DNA from 3 places in the Cupriavidus sp. F041 genome. Region 1 is predicted to be linked to each of the others. Evidence: predicted binding sites of a transcription regulator. Region 1 holds the regulator's gene; each other region holds the start of a gene.

Region 1 (5,061 bases):
TCCGTGCTGCTGGTGATTTCCGCGCTCTCGCTGTTCCTGTTCACGGCGATCGCGGGTCGCCTGTTCTGCGGCTATGCCTGTCCGCAGACGGTGTACACCGAGATCTTCATGTGGATCGAGCGGCATGTGGAAGGCGATCGCTTTGCCCGCATCCGCCTGGATGGCGATCCGTGGAGCGCGCGCAAGCTGCGGCTCAAGGCCACCAAGCACACACTCTGGATCGTGATCGCGCTGTGGACCGGCTTTACCTTCGTAGGGTACTTCTCGCCCATTCGCGAGTTGGGCGGCCACGTGCTCAGCCTGTCGCTGGGGCCGTGGCAAACGTTCTGGATGCTGTTCTACGCCTTCGCCACCTGGGGCAACGCCGGCTTCATGCGCGAGCAGGTGTGCAAGTACATGTGTCCTTATGCACGCTTCCAGAGCGTGATGGTCGATCGCGACACGTATGTGGTGACGTATGACGTGGGCCGCGGCGAGCCGCGCGGCAGCCGCTCGCGCAAGGTGGACCACCAGGCCGCCGGCCTGGGCGATTGCGTGAACTGCAGCATCTGCGTGCAGGTCTGTCCCACCGGCATCGATATTCGCGACGGCCTGCAGTACGACTGCATAGGTTGCGGCGCCTGCATCGACGCCTGCAACCAGGTCATGGACAAGATGGCGTATCCGCGCGGGCTGATCCGCTACACCTCGGAGAACGCCATGCGCAGCGTGCTGCCCGAGGCGGAGGCGCGCAAGCGTCTGTTCCGGCCGCGCACGGTGGTGTACTCCGTGATCTGGCTGGCCCTGGTTGCCGGCTTCACGGTGTCGCTGGCCATGCGCACGCCGCTCAAGGTCGATATCATCCGCGACCGCGGCGCGCTGGGCAGGGAAGTGGAGGGGCGCTGGATCGAGAACGTCTATCGCCTGCAACTGATCAACACGACCGAGGCGCCGATGCATGTGGCCATCCGCGCGGACAGTGATGACCTGAAGGGCCTGGCCGTGGAATATGATCACGCTGCGGGCAATCTCGAGCCCACCTCAAACCGCCTGATTCCGATTCGCGTGCGCGTGCCGATCGAAGCCGCTGGCCGGGGCACGCACAAGATCCAGGTGACGGTCACCGCGACAGGAGATGACAGTGGGGGCGGCGCGGAAATCAGCCAGGGCACCAGCTTCATCGTACCGCGCAATCTTTGAACCGAGAAATCTAGAGGAGGCCTGATGATGCAGCAAAGCAATCCCTGGTGGAAGGAACCCTGGCCATGGCTGCTGATGAGCGGGCCCTTGCTGGCGATGGTGGCCTGCGGGGTCACGATCTGGCTGGCTATGACGCACCCGGACCCGCCCGTTGTCGATGGCGTATCGCGGCACGGGCTGGTGGTCGAGAAGGCGGGTAGCGGTATCGGGCGGCAAGCTGCGCCGGCCACGGCGCAGGCGAGGTGACCATGAGACTGCGCTGGCTGATGTGGGTGCTATGGCCCGGCTTCCTGGTAGCCGGGCTGACGACCGCTCTGGTGTTTTCGGTGGTCGATCCCGGCGATCTGCGCTTCTTCGGACAGCCGGTCGAGGCGTCGCGGGAGGCGGTTTACACAGTGAGCTTCCTGATAGCGTGGGTGCTCTGTTCGCTGTCGAGTGGCCTGACGCTTTACACCATGCCCACGCGGCTGGCGGAGACAGACGAACTGGAGTGAGCGCGATGCGCGTCTTCGCGCTGCGGGGCAGGGGGCGGCGGAGCAGGGGTGCCGTGGCCAGGCCGGCGCGGCGTGGCATTGGCACAACGCAAGGAAGGCAAGGCGGCCGCCAATGCCGCCGGAGCCGGGAAGCTCCGCGCGGCCGGTCGATGCCTGCCGGACTAGCAGGACTTGTTGATGATCTGCTTGATGCCTGTCATGTCGACCAGCTTGACGTGCCGCTGGCGGATCTGGATCAGCCCGGCTTCCGCAAAACGGGAGAACAGGCGGCTGACGGTTTCGAGCTTGAGCCCGAGGTAGCTGCCGATCTCCTCGCGGCTCATGCGCAGGACGAACTCGGAGGCCGAATAGCCGCGCGCGGAAAGGCGCTCCGAAAGGTTGATCAGGAAGGCGGCAAGGCGCTCTTCGGCGCGCATCGAGCCCAGCGTGATCAGCATCACCTGGTCCTGCGAGATTTCCTTGCTCATCAGCCGCATGAACTGGTGTTGCAACGACGGGAGCGAACCGGACAGCGACTGGAGGTCGCCGAAGCGCACCACGCAAACTTCGGTATCCTCAAGGGCGGTGGCGTCGGATGCGTGCTGCATTTCGCCAAGGCCGTCGAGCCCGACGACTTCGCCGGGGAGGTGGAAGCCCGTGATCTGCGAGCGGCCATCTTCCATCGTCAGGTGGGTTTTGAGCGTGCCGAAGCGGATCGCATAGACGGCGGTGAGCGGATCGCCGAGGCGGTACAGGGTCTCGCCCTTGCGTACGCGCACGCGCTCCTGCACCAGCGAATCCATTTTTTCGAGGTCCTGCTGCGACATGCCGACGGGCAGGCAGAGCTGTCCCAGCGAGCAAGTGGAGCAGCGGGGCGACATCTCGGTAATGGGAATGGATGTTAGCAATTGGGGCCTGTCGGTTTAGCGCAATCACTCAAGCGCGTGTGGCAGGCGCATTGAGTTGAAAGCTTGACGTTGAGAGCTGTCGGTTGGAAGCGCTATCCACATTAGCCTGGCGCGGGTCTGGCGGGGCCTGCCATCTGCGTGGCGCCGCCTGCCGTGCCCGTCGTCATGATTCGCGATTGCGCGGATGTGCGCGGGCGCCGGGCTTCATGTTGATAGCGCCTCTTGGAGTCGCGGGGGCGCGTAGGGCGCATTTTACCGCGCCAGGGGATGTGATTGGGAGGAGAAGTTGACCGTAGGCGTGCTCTTCAGCGTTTTTACCCTGGCTTTGCTAGGCGGTGTGCATTGCGCGGCCATGTGCGGCGGGATTGCGCTTGCCGCCGAGCAGGGCGGCACGGCCCGTGTGCCGGCCATCATCCTGCGCCAGCCAGGCCACTGGCTGCTCGAACTCCTGGTGATGCACGCCGGGCGGCTGAGCATGTATGCGCTGTTGGGTGCCTTGCTGGGTACCTTGGGCGCCGGTGTCTGGAAGGCCCAGTACCTGCCGCTGCAGCGCTGGCTGTTCGGGATCGGCAGCATGATGCTGGTCATGTCGGGCTTATGGATGTTGCGCGGGCGCGTCGTGGGGGCTGCCTGGCTGGAGCGGTTTGCCGCGCGCGGCGCTGGCGGTTTGCTCCGGGTTTTTGCCGCCGTGGGCGCGCGCCTGGCGCCCATGGGCCTGCCACAGGGGCGGCTGCTGCGCCGCTACGGCATGGGGCTGGCCTGGGGGCTGGTACCATGCGGCATGGTCTATGGCGCCCTGGCGATGGCGCTGCTGGCCGGGAACGCCCCTTCGGGGGCGCTGGTGATGGCCGTGTTCGGACTGGGCACTTTGCCAAACCTGTTGGTTATCTCGGGCCTGTCCGGCTACCTCAGGCAGTGGTCGCGCCGCCCGGCGGTACGTACCGTTGCCGGTTTGGCGGTGGTTGCCTTTGGTGTGGTCGGGGTGGCGCGCGCGCTGCTTTTACCAGAGACGCTGGCCGCGCACGGCTTCTGTCTGGTCTTCTGATACGCCGCTTCATGGCGCATTGCGCACTTTGCCGGGCAGATGCCTGTGCGAATCGGTTGCAGGTTTGCCAGGGAATGCCATACAATCGCAAGAACAGCGATATCGCGCAGCGTATTTCATCGTGGCATCGTCAGGTAGCATTCGCACTCAGGGATGCATGCCAGGAACCCTCGAGCACGTATTACCGCCAGGGACCGTTCCCAATCCGCCGTCCGGTTCAAAAGATTATTTGGTTCAAAAGACCAGCCACGGCAGGGCGGGGTGAAATAGGCCAAGCAGGCCCGATATCCGTATTTTTCTTGCACCCGGAGCGACGGACGTCGTGCCGGACAGGTCCGCCACATCAGGGGGAAGGCGCGACGCAAGGGCTCCGTCGACCGGCAGGTAAAGCCGGTGGCCGGGCGATCTCCTGCCGGGCAGGTCCGGCACCCGATGCAAAAAAGAAAGCGCACGACTGCATGCATCAAGCATTGCGGTTGGCTGCGCGGTCAGATGGCGGTGGCAATTCCAACCGCTGAACCCGCAATCTCCAGTGCGTCCGGGTTTGTCCGGGGCGCAGGTGCAAAGACAGGCTGCACGCAATCACATGAATACCCAAGAGGCGAAGATCGTCCTCGAGACCGCGCTGATCTGTGCGCAGGAACCCTTGCGCGTCAATGACTTGCGCCGGCTTTTTGCCGACGACGTCGGTGCCGACACCATTCGGGTGCTGCTGGAAGAGCTGCGCCGCGACTGGGAGCAGCGCGGCGTGGAACTCGTGGCGCTGGCCAGCGGCTGGCGCTTTCAGAGCCGTCCCGTCATGCGCGAATACCTGGACCGACTGAATCCTGAAAAACCGCCGAAATATTCCCGCGCGGTCATGGAGACGCTGGCGATCATCGCCTACCGGCAGCCGGTCACCCGGGGCGATATCGAGGAAATCCGCGGTGTTGCGGTGAGCACCGAAGTCGTGAAGAAGCTCGAGGACCGTAGCTGGATCGAGGTGATCGGCTACCGCGACGTGCCGGGCCGGCCGGCCTTGTACGCCACCACCAAGCACTTCCTTGATGATCTTGGCCTGCGCACGCTAGACGAGTTGCCGCCGCTGGAGGATGTCCAGGCGCAGACGCAAGCCGCGCTGCTGAACCAGGAGCCCATCGATTTCGAGCCCCTGGGCACCGTGCCTGCTCTGCCGGCCGGAAGCGACGAAGAAGCGTTCGCGGATGCCGGCGGGGGTGAAGCCGAGGCCGGCGAGGAGGCTGCGGGCGACGCTGGCGCGCCCGTCGCCGATGTGTCTGAAGCTGGCGAATTGACCCGGTCCGTTCCTGGTGTCCTCGATGCTGGTGCCACGGATGGCATCGCCGAACTGGTAGAAGCATTTGAAAAGAAGGAAGCCTCGGTGCAGGCGCAAGCCGTGCCCGAGGCAGAAGTACCCGCGGTGTCCGACCCGGATGATGAGCCGGAGAGCGAACTGGTG
Region 2 (5,061 bases), 550 kb from region 1:
TTTCGGCACGGTCATCGGCATCGAGCGTGCGGTGGCGCTAGGCCGTCCCGCCGCCTTTGCGGCGCCAGTGGCATCGGGGCTGGGCGCTTTGCTGATGGTGGCGGGATTGCCTGCCGCCGGCGCGTGGGCCATGGCAGCCGGCGTGCTGGTGTTCGTGGGCGTCAGCGTGGCAGTAGTGCGGCGCCAGCCGGCTGCCCATACCGCCTTGCTGCTGGTCGCCGCGGTGGCCTGGCTGGCCGGCAACGCGGGATTGGCGTCAGGCCACTGGCTGGCCTCGGTCAACGCCTGGTACTTTATTTTCCTGGTTGTCACGGTCGCAGCCGAGCGGCTTGAAATGACGCGCCTGATGCGCCGCAGGCCCGGCGCGCAAGCGGCCTTGCTTGCCATTCTGACGGTGCTGGTGCTCGGTGCCGCCGGCTCGGCGCTGGAAGGGAACCCGGGCAGGATCGGCGGTTTCGTCTATGGCGCATCGCTGGCGTTGCTTGCCGCCTGGCTGGCATTGTTCGACATTGCGCGCCGCACGGTGCGCAGCCACGGACTGAGCCGCTACATGGCGGTCTGCCTGCTTCTGGGCTATGGCTGGCTGTTGGTGGCAGGCGTGGCGTGGGCGGGAACCGCGGCAGGGCTGCCATGGCGCGACGCCGCCTTCCATGCGCTGGGACTGGGCTTTATCGTCAGCATGGTGATGGCGCATGCGCCTGTCATCCTGCCGGCGATCACGCGTACCAAGCTGCAGTTCGGCAACAGCTTCTATGTGCCGCTTGCCTTGCTGCATCTCTCCCTGGCAGCGCGGTTGAGTTTCGGCCACGCGTTGCCGGCAGTCAGGGCCGTGGCGGCGGCGGGCAACGTTGCCGCCATCCTGCTCTTCATCGCCGTAGCCGCCGCCGCGGCGCGGGCATGGCGCGCCCGCGAGGCGCCACGGCCCCGGCAGTCCTGAATCTTCCACCGGACGGCGAGGGCCACATCGGACGGCCTCAGTTTCTGCCCGGATCTACTACTACGCCGGCATGCGGCGGAGCCGAAAATGCCCGCGCCAGCAGGTCGGCGAGCGTATAGCTTTCAAGATGCTGCAGGAAACTCCGGCGAGCGCCATCCATGACGCAGCAAAGATGCTCGTCGCTCGCGAACTTGCGGGTGCTGCCGTCGGCGAGGCCGGCAACCAGATCGAAATCGGGCTCCACGCTGCGAACCACGTCGCCGAGATTGATGCTTCCTGGCCCGGACGACAACTGCATGCCGCCGCCTCTGCCGCGCATGGTCGCGATCCATCCCTGGCGGCTGAGCTTGTGCGTCACCTTGACGATGTGTGCTCTGGAGATGCCGTAGGCCTGTGCGATCTCGCTATTGGTGCACATCCGTTCAGGATGCCGCGCCACGTAGATCAGCAGCCGTAGCGCGTAGTCGGTCATGGTGGTAAGGCGCATCGTATGAACCTGTTGATATTCAGGCCTGCCTGGGCCGGCTTGTCCGCGGGCAAGCCAATTGCGGAAAAAGCGAATCGGGGGAGCGAAGACGGCCTGAATGCAGCGGAGGACGGCGTGGTTAGCCGCCGCTGCAGCCGCAGCCTGTGCCGTTTCCGCTACCGCATCCCTGTGTGGCGGCTGCGGGATGGACGGTGAAGTCGATCACCACGGCATCGCCCGCGCGCTCAACGTAGGCAATCTGGAGTTGATCTTGATAGCGCCGGCGCAGTTGCTCGATCAGGGGAAGGGGATCGTGATCGTTGACGAATCGCATCGACTCGCCTTCGCCCAGCGCTTCGAGCGCACCAAAAATCGCGGCATGGCGAAAGCGCTTGGCAATGCCGCGCGCGTCGAAGAGAAAGGGAGTGTTGGTTTGCATGGCAGCGTCCTTGGTAGCGTGTCTACGCAGGCATGCTAGCGAGGTATTGGTCCGCCGCGATTGACGCCTGTCAAGCAATTTCCGGTTGGGGGTTTCACGCCGCGAGGGCGCGCTTACCCGCCGGCAAACCTGCGCTGAAGCGCCTGGATATCGTGAATCACGACTTCAGGGCCGGCTACGCTGATCAAGGCCGCTTCGCTGAGCCGCTGCAGGGTGCGCGAAAGCGTTGCCGGCGACAGCCCCAGCTTGGAAGCGATCAGATTCTTGTTGACGGCAAAGCGCGTGAGGTTGCCCTCGCGAGGCCCGTTCAGCAGGTAGCCGATCACTCTCTGCTGCGAATTGTGCAGGTTCACCGTCTCGATATCCTGCACCAGGGTATGCAGGCGCATCGACAGGCCCGCAAGCATGCGGCGCGCAAAGGACGGATCGCGATCGATGGCGGCAAATATATCCTTCTTGTCGAGCAGGATAAGCAGCGTGTCGTCGAGCGCCTGGGCGTCCACCAGGTAGGGGCGGTCAAGGAACATGACGGCCTCCCCAAATGCCTCGCCGGGGCCGAAGAACTCGACGATTTTCTCGAGGTTGCCGTGCACCGAGGGCAGTGCCAGCTTGATCTGGCCAACGGCAACAACGTATAAGCCCGCAGCCGCGTCGCCGCGCCGGAAGAGATGGCTGTGCTTGGATACCCTGACCTCATGGCAGGAGCCCGCCAGTTCGGCCAGTTGCTCTGTGTCGAGGTTACGGAAGAGCGGCAGGCTTCCCAGCAGCCCCTCGAGATTTAGTTTGTGGCGCATGGATTGCCTCAGTGGCGGTGGTTGCATCGGTCAAGCTGTCGCAGCTTGCCTCTGGGGCAGGCCGGCCTTGCGGACCGGCAAATGACGGCGTATCCCGGAGTGCGACGACAGCTAGTAGCGCATAGGATTCCACGCCCGGGTCAATCGGATCTTGTGGCAGATCAAGTCAGCCCGTCTTGGCTGGCGAGCTTTGACGGCCAGGACCGCTAGCGTGCGCCTCTTCGTTGCGCCATGCGCTGGCCAATCCCGGCGAGGCGATCGCGCGACAACCGTACGGCTGCGGGATAAACCTCGCGCTCCTCCCGCAATGCGTGCTCCGGATAGCGTGTGGCGAACGCCTTGAGCTCAGGCGGGGCAGGGTGCCTTGTCCCCAGCGACATCGCCTCCAGCCAGGGCTGCACGCAACACCACAATTCACCCAGGTACTCATGCTCGGCATCCAGCTCGTCAATACTTGCGGTCAGGCTGGCGTCACCCAGTTCCCGCAGCGCGGGGAACAGGTCTTCCTCCTCGTCCGCGTGGTGCAGCGGCGCTGCCAACTGGAAGTATCTCAGCACGCTGGCGGCGGCGGCTCGTGCTTCTTCATCCGCGCCGTGCAGTACCGCATGCTGCTCAAGCCTGTGACATAAGCCGGCAAAACGCCGCACCTTGTCATGGCAGGCCAGCAGCAACTCAATCGGTGAATCGAAGCCAGGAAGACTGGCGGCGGGAGAAAACATGATCACACTCCGGTTGGGCCAGGCCTTCTCCAATTGCCTGCTGCCAATCTTCGAGTATCGCCCGAAGCGGCACGCGCTTTGTTGAGTTAGCGCAAGAAAGGCGCGGCACAAGCTGACGGGCTGGCTTGCAACCCAGGCGTGCAACCCTTTACCGCGATCAAGGACAACGCGGCCTCTGGCGGCTAGCATGGCTGCGCCAGGATTGAGAGCGAGGATAGGGCATGGCGGGGAGCACTAAGGCACACCTGAAATACGAGAATGCGCCCCGGCCATCCATGGTCCTCGGCTGCCTGCTGCCGGCGCCATGGCTTGGCGCGGCGGCGGGATTGCTGCTGGCATTCGGACCCGCGGACGGCTTGCCGTTCCGCTTTTCCCCGACGGTGCTGGCGGCGGTCCATCTGCTGGCGCTGGGGATGCTGGTTCCAGTCATGGTGGGGGCCTTGTTCCAGATGATGCCGGTGGTCGCCGGGGTGCGGATACGCGGCGCCGCCAGCCTGGCACCCTGGGTCGCTTTGACAGGGGGGAGCACCGCATTCGGGCTGGCGGGGGGATTCCTGGCTGGCCGGCCACCGGGCTTTCGCGTGGCAATCGTGCTAGGGGCCCCATTTCTAAGCCTCGTCGGACTGGCATTGCTGCGGGCGGGAACGCGCGTGGCAGCCACGGACGCCACCACGCGCACGCTGGCGGGCATAGGCGGGGCGCTGATCGTGACGGTCACGACTGGCGCGGCGCTGGCTGGCGTACTTGGCGGGCAGTGGCAATTGTCGCTGGGTCCGTTGTTGCAACTGCATGTCGCCTGGGGGCTGGTTGGCTGGCTGGCCACGCTCGTTGCCGGTGTCGCGACGACGGTGGTGCCAATGTTCTGGCAGACCGGGCGGCTGCCGGCCAGCCTGGTTCGCTTCCTGCCCTGGGGCATCTGGCTGCTCCTGCTGGGGTACAGCGGTGTGGTGATCGATCTGCCACGGATCGCCGGACCCGGCGCGGCGCCTCTGCTGCTGCTCCTGGGGATACTCGCGGCATACGGATTGGCAGGCGTACTGCGTGCGCGGCGTCGCCATGATCCGGGGTGGCGCCTTTGGGTCGCGGCTTGCATGAGCGCGCTGGGTGCCGTCACATTGTCGCTGGCCGCCATCGTCCTGCCAACGGCCGTCGCGATTCCCTGGTGGATCGGAACGGCGGTGCTGGTCGGCTGCGGGGTGTTGCCGGTAACCGCGATGGCCGGCAAGATCGTGCCATTCCTGATCTGGCTGCATTTGCGCCGCCGGTTGCCCTTGCCGGCGCGGATTCCCGCCATGCAAGCGATGATTTCGCCCGCCCGGCAACGCTGGCAAGCCAACTTGCTGCTGCTGTCCTATGTCCTGCTGCTGGCGCTGCCGCTAGCCCCGCGATGGCTGGCTTTGCCTGGCGGTCTTTCGTTTGCAGCGGCGAACGTCTGGTTCGGCTTGCAGTTGCTGCGCGCCGTGCGATGTTTCCGGCTCACCATGGCCATGGGCGGGCTGCCGCCCCGGCCACAGACATCCAGTTGCCGTTGAGTCCCTGGGCAAGCGAGCCAGCGGCGTGCTGGCCAGCGCGAGACTCCCCCATTTCATCGCCTCGACGTGAGCATTTATGCCAACAAGAATGAAAGAGTCGGCAATTGCCGCGCGGCCGGCTGCTCAGCTACGCTGAGGTGAGTGCGTCAAGCGGCGGCCATTGCGTATCAGCCC
Region 3 (5,061 bases), 210 kb from region 1:
AAGGCAGGCCCAGCGCCGATCGCACGCTGCCCGTCCCGCCTGCGCGCGGCTTGATACACGACAACTGCCAGGCTTCAATCCAACATATAGTGACCTGACAAGCAGCGGCTGGAAGTCAAGGAGGACGCGAAATGCTGGGGATTATTCTTTTAGTTCTCTTGATACTGGTTCTGATCGGCGCAATACCAGCCTGGCCGCACAGCCGGAACTGGGGTTACGCGCCCAGCGGCTTATTGGGGCTGGTACTCCTGATCGTCATCGTATTGCTGGTACAGGGCCGAATCTAGCGTTCCCGGCGGCAGACGTACCACCGGTGAACTGGCAGTGCCTGATATGGAACCCGCTCTGGTATCCAGGGGTCACGTGAGTAGGGTGCGCTTCACGTTGAGACCGGCTGTTGCCAATCCTTGACATAGCGCAAGTGGTGTCGCCGCCGGGGGACTATTCTGGGCGCTAGCCGCGCCGCGCTGCTGCGGCACACAGGAGAGGAGCAGATCGATGAATCCGCTGGTTGCCCGCTTTGAGAGCCGCGAGGACGCCGCGGCGCAGCTTGCCGAAGCGCTGCGCGCCTATCGTGGCCAGCATCCCCTGATCCTTGCCGTTCCGAAGGGCGGGGTAGCTGTCGGGCGCGGACTCGCCGACGCCCTGGAGGGCGATCTCGATGTGATGCTGGTCAGCAAGCTTACCGGCCCGGACAACGCCGTCGCCGCGATTGGCGCCGTGACGGAGAATGGCTGGACCTACGCCGTTGAGCGCCCGGCGGGGGGACAGCCCGATCCCATCCATTTTGCGCAGGAGCGGCTGGCAAAGCTCGATCTGCTGCGGCAACAATGCGCGATCTACACGTCGCATCGCGCGCGGCTGGACCCGCGTGGCCGCGTTGTGATCCTGGTGGATGACGGGATCTGCACTGGCGCCACCATGATGGCGGCGATCCATACCGTGCGCAGGCAGCAGCCGGTCAGGCTGGTTTGCGCCGTTCCCATCGGCGCACCAAAAGGCCTGGCGGTGGTCCGCGCCTGCGCCGACGAGGTCGTGTGCCTGCGGGCAGCCGGGACGGATCCCGATATCCACCATGCCTACCAGCGCTTTCCGCAGGTGGACGACGCGGAGGTCCGTGCGCTGTTGTGGCGAGACATCGAATCGCGCCACGCCGAGGCCATCGGAGCAAGAGCCCTCGCCGATGGCTTGCCGGTAGGCATCGCGTGCGACGGCACCAGGCTTCACGGCGTGCTCGACGCCCCCGGCAATCCGGTCGGGCTGGTGCTGATGGTCCATGCCAACGGGGGCGGCGACCACGCTGTGCGCAACCAGTATGTCGCGAGGAAACTGAACGCCAGGGGACTGGCTACGTTGCTGGTGGACCTGATCGGGCCAAGGGAGTCGATGCGGGCGGAAAAGCGCCAGGATATTGCCATGCTGGCCGGACGGCTGCGAACGGTGATGCAAGCGGTGCCGGGCTACGTTCGCACGCGGCTGCGCTTGCCGGCGCTGCCCGTCGGCTGCTTTGGCACCGGCACCGCCGCCGCCGTCGCGTTGAAGCTGGCGGGAGAAGCGGGCACGGATTTGCGCACGCTCGTGCTCGCCGCGGGGCGAGTGGACCTGGCCGACGCCGACACCCTGGGCAAGGTGGCCGTACCCACGCTTCTTGTGGTGGGTGCCGGCGATCCGGAAGGCATCCGGATCAATGACCTGGCGTTCGCCAGCCTTCGCTGTCCGCGGCAACTGCGGCTGGTGGCGGGCGAGGGCCGGGTATTCGAGGAGCCCGCCGCGATCGAGGAACTGGCCACGCTGGCAGGCGGCTGGTTCTCGCAATTGCTTGCCGATGGACGGGTGGCCGTCGTGTAGGCAAGCCTGTCGGGTGTTTATCCCGGGGGCACGAGATAGAGGTCGAGCGGAGCCGCGCCGGCCTCGAAGCCATGGCATTCAATCAGGTTGCCACGGCGCAGCACGATCCGGTAGTCGCCCGGCGTCAGTTGGAGGTAGAGCAGGCTCCCCATCGTCTCCGTGACCAGTACGATTTCTCGCGTTGCATCGAACAAAGTGACCGATACCGTAGCGGGTTGGCCTGCGGGCTTGTCGTCCGGAAGGTGCAGGCGGATATTGAAATCCGCCGCCCTGGCCAGCATGGCATCGCGACTCGCGGCGCTGCCGCCGCCGGCCAGATAGCGAACGCCTGGCGTGGCGATCGCGGCCGGGGGCCTGGTCTGCTGCTGCGCCGGCGCATGGATGGCGCAACCCGGCAGGAAGCAGATCAGCGCCAAGGGCAGGATCCTGGACCTGTTCATCGCGCCTCCAAGGCTGCGGCCGGTGGTTCGCCGCGGCATGGGGTTTTCCCGGCGGCGGCTCCTTGGGAAGAATAGGCTCGCGCAGATGCCGCGCATTGACGTGCGTCATATTCCCCTCAAGCAGCGTGATACAGAATGCCAATATCCGCTGCGCGCATTGCGAAGGCGCCGAAGCGCGGCTCGCACTGCTGCGGTTTCTCATGTACTGCGTTGCCCGGTGGCCGTGGCCCGGCAATATCTTGACCTGGCGCAACGACCGGACCGGCCGCGCTTGCGCTGTACGGCGCAGGCACTACAGTGCATTCTGACCCGATCACGAGCCCGGTCGACGGGCGGGAGCCTCCCTATGTCCTACGCCACCATCATGGTGATTCTCGATCCCAGCCGCCGCTCGTACCATCGCATCGAAATCGCCGCGCAGCTGGCCGCCAGACACAAAGCCACGCTGGTCGGCATGTTCGCCTGCCACCGTCCCGAGCCCGCGTGGGTGTACCGGCTGCCCGACGGCGCGCGTTACCTCGATGCCCTTCAGGCACGTTACGAGGAGGATGGCGAGATCGTGCGGCGCAGCTTCGAGGGCGCGACGGAAGAGTTGCCGATCACTGCGCAATGGCAGGCTTTCGACGGGCTTCCCCTGGCCATCGGCCAGCGCGAAGCACGCCTGGCGGACTTGCTGGTGGTCGGCCAGGACGACCCGGCGGATCCGACGGCCTTCGTGGCCGAGGGGTTTGTCGAATCCATCGTGCTTGCCAGTGGCCGGCCGGTACTGGCGATTCCCAGGGTGGGCCGGTTCAACACCGTTGGCAGCCGCGTGCTGATCGCCTGGGACGGCGGGCGCGAGGCGGCGCGCGCCATCCACGATGCGCTGCCATTTCTGCGCCAGGCCGAGGCCGTGACCATTGCCACTTGCACGGTGGCGGGCAAGGCCGGCGACCCATGGAACACGCCTGCGCAGTACGCCGCGACCTGGCTGGCGGCGCATGGCGTGACGGCGGCGGTCTGCAACCTCCCCGTGACCACCCTCGCCGATGCGGGCGAGCGGCTGCTGTCGGAAGCCGCTGACCTGGAAGCCGATCTCATCGTGGCCGGCGCCTATGGGCACAACCGGTTCCGTGAGGTGATGCTGGGTGGCGTGACCCGGACGTTGCTGGAAACCATGACGATTCCCGTGCTGTTCTCGCACTGAGTCCGATATCCAGAGCGCAAAACGGAAGTCCGGGGCTTGATATGTGTCAAGGGCCGCGCCTGCCCGGCATCTAAGCTGGAATACCGGTCGCGCCAGATGGACCCGGCGCCGGTACCAGTAAGGAGAACATGGATGAAGACCGATTTGCAGATCAAGCAGGACGTGAGTGACGAACTCGCCTGGGATCCCGCGGTCGACGCCGCCACGGTTGGCGTGGAAGTAAATCGTGGCGTGGTGACCTTGAGCGGCCACCTGCGAACCTATGTGGAGAAGCTGGCGGCGGAGCGCGCCGCCGAGCGCGTTGACGGTGTCAAGGCCGTGGTGGTCGAACTCGATGTGCGCGTTGCGGGCGAGCACGATGACGAGGCCATCGCCGAAGCGGCCAGGGCAGCGCTGCAAGCGCATGCGAGCCTGCCAGCCGCCGGGATCAAGGTGCGCGTCGAAAAGGGCTGGGTATCGCTGGCTGGCGAAGTGGAATGGAGTTATCAGAGCGAGTTGGCCGAGCGCTCCGTCGGACTTCTGCGTGGCGTGGCTGGTGTGATCAACCAGATTGCGATCAAGCCTCGCATCGCGCCGCCCGACGTGGCCGAGCGGATCGACGCAGCCTTGCGGCGTCATGCCGGGCGTGAAGCGGCGCATATCCGGATCGAGGTGCTGGGTGGCGTCGTGACGCTGGATGGCAGGGTCGATTCGCCACGGGAGCGGCAGGTTGTGTTGGGAGCGGCCCGGTCGGCGCCGGGCGTGACCAGGGTGGTCGATCATCTCGTGCTCTCCTGAGGCCTTTACCTCGAACTGGCCGAGTATTCCGAAGTCAATGACTATCGCTTGAGCCGGGCACAATCTCTAGAATAGAGAACGCTGGTGCATGGTGCCGGCGTCGTTTTTCAACTTGCCCGCCCCCCCTTGCGCGCTACCCCGGCGCTCTGCGCCAATGGAGAAACTAGAGGAGAAGCCGCTGGCTCCACCGAGGCGGAGCCAGCGGCTGGCATCCCGGCCTTGGTGTATCGTTGACGTCTTCCGCAAACGAGGTGTTTTCACTGGGGACGCATGGAATGCTGACGATCTGGGGCAGGGCGAATTCGGTCAATGTGCAGAAGGTACTGTGGTGTTGCGGCGAACTCGGCCTGCCGTTCGAGCGGATCGACGCCGGCATGCAATTCGGCGGCAACGACCGGCCCGAGTATCTTGCGATGAATCCGAACGGGCGCGTCCCGACGCTCATCGATGACGGCTTTGTGTTGTGGGAGTCGAATTCGATCCTGCGCTACCTTGCCATGCTGTACGGGAAAGGCACCACGCTGTACCCGGCCGAGCCGAAGGTGCGCGCAAGCGTGGACCGCTGGCTGGACTGGTCCCTTTCGACCTTGCAGCCGGCGGAAAGGCCGGTATTCTGGGGTTATGTGCGAACGCCGGCCGCAGGGCGCGACGTGGCGCGCCTGAATGCCGACGCCGCCACGGTGGCGGGCCTGTGGCAGATCATCGACCGTCAGTTGCAAGACCGCGATTTTCTCGAGGGCGACACGTTCACGCTGGCCGACCTGGTGCTGGGCGCCTACGCGCGCCGCTGGTACGGCCTCGACGCCCGGA

Evidence for each region. Region 1 encodes FNR, which switches genes on or off when oxygen is low (the NO sensors DNR and NnrR bind a similar motif). Its sites were predicted from a motif close to TTGATNNNNATCAA; they were not measured.
Region 2: ACZY0R_RS26315 (DUF2249 domain-containing protein) is a predicted target of FNR. The motif match lies at 1,903-1,916, and genes of this name have one in related genera.
Region 3: ACZY0R_RS27880 (universal stress protein) is a predicted target of FNR. The motif match lies at 2,384-2,397, and genes of this name have one in related genera.

Annotation. Positions count from the first base shown of each region.
Region 1 covers NZ_JBVASY010000002.1:2,505,800-2,510,860, reverse strand. Annotated here, with positions in the region: gene ccoG (cytochrome c oxidase accessory protein CcoG) at 1-1,179, shown strand, start outside; gene ACZY0R_RS28975 (FixH family protein) at 1,204-1,425, shown strand; gene ACZY0R_RS28970 (hypothetical protein) at 1,428-1,673, shown strand; gene fnr (fumarate/nitrate reduction transcriptional regulator Fnr) at 1,835-2,560, opposite strand; gene ACZY0R_RS28960 (sulfite exporter TauE/SafE family protein) at 2,847-3,605, shown strand; gene scpB (SMC-Scp complex subunit ScpB) at 4,192-5,061, shown strand, end outside.
Region 2 covers NZ_JBVASY010000002.1:1,951,506-1,956,566, reverse strand. Annotated here, with positions in the region: gene ACZY0R_RS26325 (DUF8744 domain-containing protein) at 1-937, shown strand, start outside; gene ACZY0R_RS26320 (RrF2 family transcriptional regulator) at 975-1,424, opposite strand; gene ACZY0R_RS26315 (DUF2249 domain-containing protein) at 1,543-1,842, opposite strand; gene ACZY0R_RS26310 (Crp/Fnr family transcriptional regulator) at 1,956-2,636, opposite strand; gene ACZY0R_RS26305 (hemerythrin domain-containing protein) at 2,843-3,355, opposite strand; gene ACZY0R_RS26300 (hypothetical protein) at 3,577-4,887, shown strand.
Region 3 covers NZ_JBVASY010000002.1:2,290,852-2,295,912, reverse strand. Annotated here, with positions in the region: gene ACZY0R_RS27895 (DUF3309 family protein) at 132-287, shown strand; gene ACZY0R_RS27890 (phosphoribosyltransferase family protein) at 499-1,848, shown strand; gene ACZY0R_RS27885 (hypothetical protein) at 1,866-2,288, opposite strand; gene ACZY0R_RS27880 (universal stress protein) at 2,635-3,474, shown strand; gene ACZY0R_RS27875 (BON domain-containing protein) at 3,607-4,251, shown strand; gene ACZY0R_RS27870 (glutathione S-transferase family protein) at 4,527-5,061, shown strand, end outside.